2 linked regions of the Kineosporia sp. NBRC 101731 genome follow. The protein of the gene in region 2 interacts with the protein of the main gene of each other region in a pairwise test. Links are inferred from orthologs where the notes say so. Each region holds a gene or a part of one and is shown on either strand. Other genes may lie near its edges. The genes, in order: QSK05_RS14365 and lysA.

Evidence for each region.
Region 1: the proteins of lysA (region 2) and QSK05_RS14365 interact in binary tests that used the Escherichia coli proteins (3 or more experiments, as listed by UniProt). The link is inferred for Kineosporia sp. NBRC 101731 from one-to-one orthologs.

What each region holds. Positions count from the first base shown.
Region 1 is NZ_BSTC01000004.1:317,216-320,301, reverse strand. Bases 100-2,872 are described here. They hold QSK05_RS14365 (response regulator transcription factor), read right to left. Parts: upstream 1,939-2,872; coding sequence 1,261-1,938; downstream 100-1,260. Other genes in these bases: QSK05_RS14360 (alpha/beta hydrolase), read left to right, coding at 1,999-2,872; QSK05_RS14370 (HAMP domain-containing sensor histidine kinase), read right to left, coding at 191-1,264. In the rest of the region: QSK05_RS14375 (DUF4153 domain-containing protein), read right to left, coding at 1-84; more of QSK05_RS14360, read left to right, coding at 2,873-2,904. UniProt on the Escherichia coli protein: Response regulator member of the two-component regulatory system CpxA/CpxR which responds to envelope stress response by activating expression of downstream genes including cpxP, degP, dsbA and ppiA.
Region 2 is NZ_BSTC01000001.1:1,501,797-1,505,012, reverse strand. What follows is about bases 314-3,216. They hold lysA (diaminopimelate decarboxylase), read right to left. Parts: upstream 2,528-3,216; coding sequence 1,100-2,527; downstream 314-1,099. Other genes in these bases: argS (arginine--tRNA ligase), read right to left, coding at 2,559-3,216; QSK05_RS06650 (helix-turn-helix domain-containing protein), read right to left, coding at 697-1,002; QSK05_RS06655 (methylmalonyl-CoA mutase subunit beta), read right to left, coding at 314-579. In the rest of the region: more of QSK05_RS06655, read right to left, coding at 1-313. UniProt on the Escherichia coli protein: Specifically catalyzes the decarboxylation of meso-diaminopimelate (meso-DAP) to L-lysine. Is not active against the DD- or LL-isomers of diaminopimelate.

The sequences.
Region 1 (3,086 bases), on a different replicon or contig from region 2:
CGCCCCCGCCAGCAGTCTCAGTCGCGGTGGCGGCGGATCGGCCCAGGACGGCGTGGACAGACCGAGGGCCGGAGTGTCGTTCATGCCGCCGACGGTAGGAGCGACCCGGGGAGCTTCCTGTGGTCAGGTTGTGGAGATTCCGTGAAGACCCCCGAACCCTTCCGTGATCATGCAAAATCTCCCCGGAGTTCTAGAACTCTTCCGGCCCGGGGCAGGCCGGGATCTCCACGCGGATCCGGCAGCCGTCACCCTCGGCGGGCACCACCGCGATCCGTCCGCCGTGCAGCACCACGGCCCAGCGGGCGATGGCCAGACCCAAGCCGGTGCCGCCGTCCAGCCGCGAGGTGACCTGGGCCGTCGGCGATCCGGAGCCGAAGCGCTCGAAAACGCTCTGCCAGTCCTCGCGCGGTATGCCCGGTCCGTTGTCGGTCACCTCGAGGGCCAGACCCGCACGGGTGGACGAGGTGAGCGCGCGGGCGCTCACGGTCACCTTCCCGCCGTCCCCGGCGTGACGGGCCGCGTTGTCCAGCAGGTTGGTGAGCACCTGGCTCATCCGGGCGGGGTCGACGTCGGCGACCAGCCCGGGGGAGACGTCGACGGTGATCGACGGACCGGGCCGGGCCGTGCGGATCTCGGTGACCACCGGCGCGATCAGCTCCTGCAGATCGACCGGCCGGCGCTGGAGCGTCTGCGCCCCGCCGTCGGTGCTGGCCAGGTGCAGGAACTGGGTGAGCAGGTCACCGAGCCGCTCGACCTGGGCCAGCACCTCACCCAGCGCCGGCTCGTCCGGGGCGCGCACCCCGTCCACCAGGTTCTCCACCTGGGCGCGCAGGGCGGCGACGGGCGTGCGCAACTCGTGACCGACGTCCGCCAGCAATTGCCGTCGTTGCTGATCGACCGCGGCGAGCTGGGCGGTCATGACCGTGAAGGCCCGGGCCAGCTCACCGACCTCGTCACGGCTGTTGGTCTGCAGGGGCGGGGCCGGGCGACCGGCCGCCAGTTCCCGCACGGCGGCGGTCATCTGGCGCAGGGGCAGGGTCATGCCGTGACCCACGACCTGGCTGACGGCCAGCACGATCAGGCTGGCGACGATCATGCCGTAGCGGGTGCGCCAGTGCAGTTCCACCACCGCGAACCAGGTCACCCCGGCGGTGAGCACCAGGTTCACCGCCACCAGCAGGGCGAACTTCATCTTGATCGAGGGCACCGGGTCGAGCGGGCGCACCCGGTCCCACCAGAGCGCGAGCCGGTCCATCGCCGTCATGGGGTGTCCAGGGCGTACCCGACGCCGTGCACCGTGCGGATGCGGCCGGGCCCGAGCTTGCGGCGCAGCGCCTTCACGTGGGTGTCCATGGCCCGGGAGGTCTTGGGTGCCTCCGGCCACGACCAGACCTCGGTGAGCAGCGTCTCGCGCAGCACCACCTCGCCCGCCCGGCGGCCCAGGGCGTGCAGCAGGTCGAACTCGGTGCGGGTCAGATGGATCTCCTGCCCGGCCAGATCCACCCGGCGGGCCGCCACATCCACGGTCAAGCCCCGGCCGAGGTCCAGACCGGCCCGCCGCAGGGCCAGCTCCTGCGCCCGCTCCACCCGCCGCAGCAGCGCCCGGACCCGGGCCACCAGCTCACGGGGGCTGAACGGCTTGGTCAGGTAGTCGTCCGCCCCGACTCCCAGACCGATGATGCGGTCGGCCTCGTCGGCGCGGGCGGTGAGCATGAGGACCGGCACCGGCCGCACGGCCTGCACCCGGCGGCAGACCTCCAGCCCGTCCAGGCCCGGGAGCATGACGTCGAGCACCAGCAGGTCGGTCTCGTCGCGAAAGGTTTCTACCGCCGCGCGACCGTCGTGCACGACGTCGACCGCGAAACCCTCCTTCTCCAGCCGCCGCGCGACCGCGTCGGCGATCACCAGATCGTCTTCCACCACGAGAACCCGCTGCACACGGTGAAACTACGGCATCCCGCACCGGGAGGTGTTCTCCGTCGCGGCATAATCACCGCCATGGCTTCTTCCGGGCATATCACCCGCCGCGTGCTGCTGGCCGGTGTCTCGGGCATCGCGCTGTCCGGCGCGGCCGTGGCCGGGTCGCTCAACGGCGTGCTGCCCGGGCGGGCCCGGTTGCGGAGCGCGCTGGGCATCGGGCAGGTGGTGGCCGGAGCTCCGGACGCCGGTGGCTCGGACCCGACCTTCGAGACGTTCGACTCCGCCGCCCGGGGCCGGGAGGTGACCTGGGGCTGGGTGACACCGCCCGACCAGGACCCCGACGGTCTGCCGGTGGTGCTCGTGCTGCACGGCCGGGGCGACAGTGCCCATTCGGCGTTCGGCGGCCTGGCTCTGCACCAGTACCTGGCCCAGCACGTTCAGGAGGGTGGGGCGCCGTTCGGAGTGATCTCCATGGACGGCGGCGAGACCTACTGGCATCCGCGGGCCTCCGGCGACAATGCGCTGGCCATGCTGCAGGACGAGTTGCTCCCGCGGGTGGCCGAGCTCGGCTTCAGTACGAAGAAGGTCGCCAGCATGGGATATTCGATGGGTGGCTACGGATCTCTCCTGCTGGCGCGCGAGGCCACGAACGGGCGCTTCGGTGCGCCCGGTCAGCTGGTCGCCGCGGCGGCGTCGAGCCCGGCCCTGTTCGCCAGCGGTGCGGTGAGCTCGGCCGGTTCCTTCGACGACGCCGAGGACTTCACCCGCTGGGGCGCCCTGTCCCGGCATCCCGGCATCAAGGGCCCGTTCCCGCTGAGCGTCTCCTGCGGCAGCGACGATCCGTTCTACGCCGAGACGAAGCGGTACCGCAGCCGGTGCGACCCGCAGCCGCAGGGCTCGACCGGTGACGGGGGCCATACGACGAACTACTGGCGCAGCCTGGTGCCGGACCAGTTCCGCTTCCTGGCCCAGCACCTGGCCTGACCTCATTCCCAGAGTTCGGTGCTGCGGGATCTCACGAGAGCCTCGATCCGGCGGAGTATCTGCTCGGCGGGCGGGGGGGCGGTGGGCGGCACATGATCGGGGTCTATCGCGGGACGACCCGTTGACGCCTGACCGCCAGGTCGGCCGGAACTCCTCCACGGTCACGGAGCTCACCGGGACAC
Region 2 (3,216 bases):
TTCGGCCAGATCGGGCTCGTAGGAGTTCCCGAGCCGCGCCCGCAGGCCGATCGGGTCGGCACCGAGATTTCCGCCGGCCGGCTGGACGTCTCCGAGAAGCGCCAGGAACTCGTCCGCAGCCTCAAGCGTGCCGGTACCCGCGTCGAGCACCACCGGTGCCAGGTCGAGCAGGACCCCGTCGAGCACCTGCTTCAGACTGCCCGGCGGCATTCCGGCCAGCCAGAGCGAGGTGACGCCGTTCTCCAGATCGGCCATCACCGCCTCGTGGGTGACCGCCGGGTCGGGGTCGAGGTGAAGTTGGCGCACGTCCCAGCCGTCCGCCGGGGAGATCCGGGTGCCCCGGGTGAAGGGCGCGCGGCCCGGCACCCCGACCACGTCGTCACCGATCGCGTCGTCCTGCGTGTAGAGGGGGCGCACCCCGATGCCGTCATAGGTGAAGCTGGTGAGCAGACGTTCTGCCTCGGCCGGGTCTTGATCGGGCGTCATCCGGCCGGCCTTGACCAGGGCCGAGGCCACCAGCTTCAGCCAGGCGGCGCGCTCGGCCGGATCGAACAGCGCGGCGAGCGACAGATCGTCCATGGGCCTCAGCTTAGGAAGGCCGGGCCCTCAAGCACAGGGCCCGAACTTGAACTACGCCACAGAAATAGGGGCTGACAACCCCGCCCACCAGGCTTTTTGCCGCAACGTGGCGAAACGTCAGGCTTTAGGGGGCACCTTAGGGGCCGGAGGATTCCGGGACGTCACCGGAGTGCTGCGCGCCAGAACGTTGCGCGGTGTGAGAGCTGTGGCCAGCACCTCCCCGACCCCGAGCGCCGCCGCCACGCGCATCACGTGTTCCAGCGGTGCCCCCTGACCCCCCTCGAGGCGGGTGATCGTCGCGATCCCGACCCCCGAACGCTGCGACAACTCCTCGACCGTCAGCCGCCGGATCCGCCGCCACGTGGCCAGGTCGGTACCCAGCCTGCGCATCGCCCGGGGTACCCCGGCGGGGGTTCGGCTCATCGACTCAGTATCGGGGCAAAAGGAAGACGGCACCGAGCTCGATGCATGCTCGGCGCCGTCCCCTTACTGACCACTACTGACCACTACGCACCAACTGTCAGCCGACGTCCAGGGCGAGCAGGTCGTCTTCAGTTTCCCGGCGCACGATGACACGGGCCTTGCCGTCACGCACGGCGATCACCGGCGGGCGGGGGACGTGGTTGTACTGGCTGGCCATGCTGCGGCAGTAGGCGCCGGTGGCCGGGACGGCGAGCAGGTCGCCGGGGGCGACATCGCCGGGCAGGAACTCGTCGCGCACCACGATGTCGCCGCTCTCGCAGTGCTTGCCCACCACGCGGCAGAGCGCAGCCGTGGCGTCGGACGTGCGGGAGGCCAGGGTGCACGAGTAGTCGGCGTCGTAGAGCGCGGTGCGGATGTTGTCGCTCATGCCGCCGTCCACCGACACGTAGCGGCGCACACCGCCGTGATCGATCGTGACGTCTTTCAGCGTGCCGACCCGGTAGAGCGTGAACGTGCTGGGACCGGCGATCGCCCGGCCCGGCTCGATCGAGACCCGCGGCACCGCGATGCCCAGGCCCCGGCACTCGCGGATGACGAGCTCGGCGAGCTGGTCGGCCAGGGCCTTGGGCTCGAGCGGGTCGTGCTGGCTGGTGTAGGCGATGCCGAAGCCACCGCCCAGGTCGATCTCGGGCAGCACCACGCCGTGGTCTTTCTCCACCGAGGCGTGCAGGCCGAGCAGGCGGCGCGCGGCTACCTCGAAGCCCTGCGTGTCGAAGATCTGCGACCCGATGTGGCTGTGCAGGCCGAGCAGGCGCAGCGACGGGGTGTTCAGGACCTTCGCGATCGCCTCGGCCGCGACACCACCCGCGAGGGAGAGACCGAACTTCTGGTCTTCGTGCGCGGTCGAGACGTATTCGTGGGTGTGGGCCTCGACGCCGACCGTGACCCGTACGAAGACCGGCTGCACCACGCCGTGCCGGGCCGCGGCCTCGGCGACGCGGTCGATCTCGATCATCGAGTCGATGACGATGCGGCCGACGCCGGCCGCGACCGCCCGGTCGATCTCACTCTCGAGTTTGTTGTTGCCGTGCAGGGCGATCCGCTCGCCCGGCACACCGGCCCGGAGCGCGACGGCAAGTTCACCGCCGGAGCAGGTGTCAAGGAAGAGGCCGTCTTCCGCGATCCAGCGGGCGACCGCCGTGCAGAGGAATGCCTTGCCCGCGTAGTAGACGTCCGCACCGCCGACCCCGGCGAAGGCCGAGGCGAAAGCATCACGGAAACCCGTTGCGCGAGCGCGGAAGTCGACCTCGTCGAGCACGAAGGCCGGCGTTCCGAACTCGGCCGCCAGATCGGCGACGCTCACACCGCCGATCTTCAGCGCGCCGTCGTCCGCCCGGTGGACGGTCTGGGACCACAGCCCCTCCTGCAGGTCGTTGACGTCGTCCGGCGGCCTCAGCCAGGCCGGAACCGTCGCCACGCCGCCGTACCCAGGGCTGTGCAGCTCGCCCGCCTCATGCGCACCCATGATGCTTCCGCTCTTCCTCACGTCTGATGGTTCACATTCGCTCGGGCGCGCTCACGCCCAGCAGGTTCAGACCGTTGGCCAGCACCTGCTTGCTGGCCTCGGCCAGCCAGAGCCGGGTGCGGTGCACGTCTTCCACCGGGTCGTCGCCACGCGGCGTGACCCGGCATTCGTCGTACCACTTGTGGAACGCGCCGGCCACGACCTCGAGATGCCGCGCCACCCGGTGCGGTTCACGCAATTCGGCCGACTGCGCCACGATCGCCGGGAACTGGGCGAGCGCGGCGATCAGGGCGTTCTCGGTGGCGTGGTCGAGCAGCGACGGCTCGAACACCGAGCGGTCCACGCCGTGCTCCCGGGCCTGGTTGGCCAGCGAGCAGAGCCGGGCGTGGGCGTACTGCACGTAGAAGACCGGGTTGTCGTTCGTCTTCTTCTGCAGGACCTCACCGTCGAGCGTGAGCGGGGAGTCGGCCGGGTAACGAGCCAGGCTGTAGCGCACGGCGTCGGCGCCCAGCCAGTCGACCAGGTCTTTCAGCTCGATGATGTTGCCGGCCCGCTTGCTCAGCCGGGCGCCGCCCACACTGACCAGCTGACCGATCAGCACCTCGAGCGAGGTCTCCGGGTCGTCGCCGGCACAGGCCGCGATCGCCTTGAGCCGCTGCACATAGCCGTGGTGGTCGGCACCGAGCATG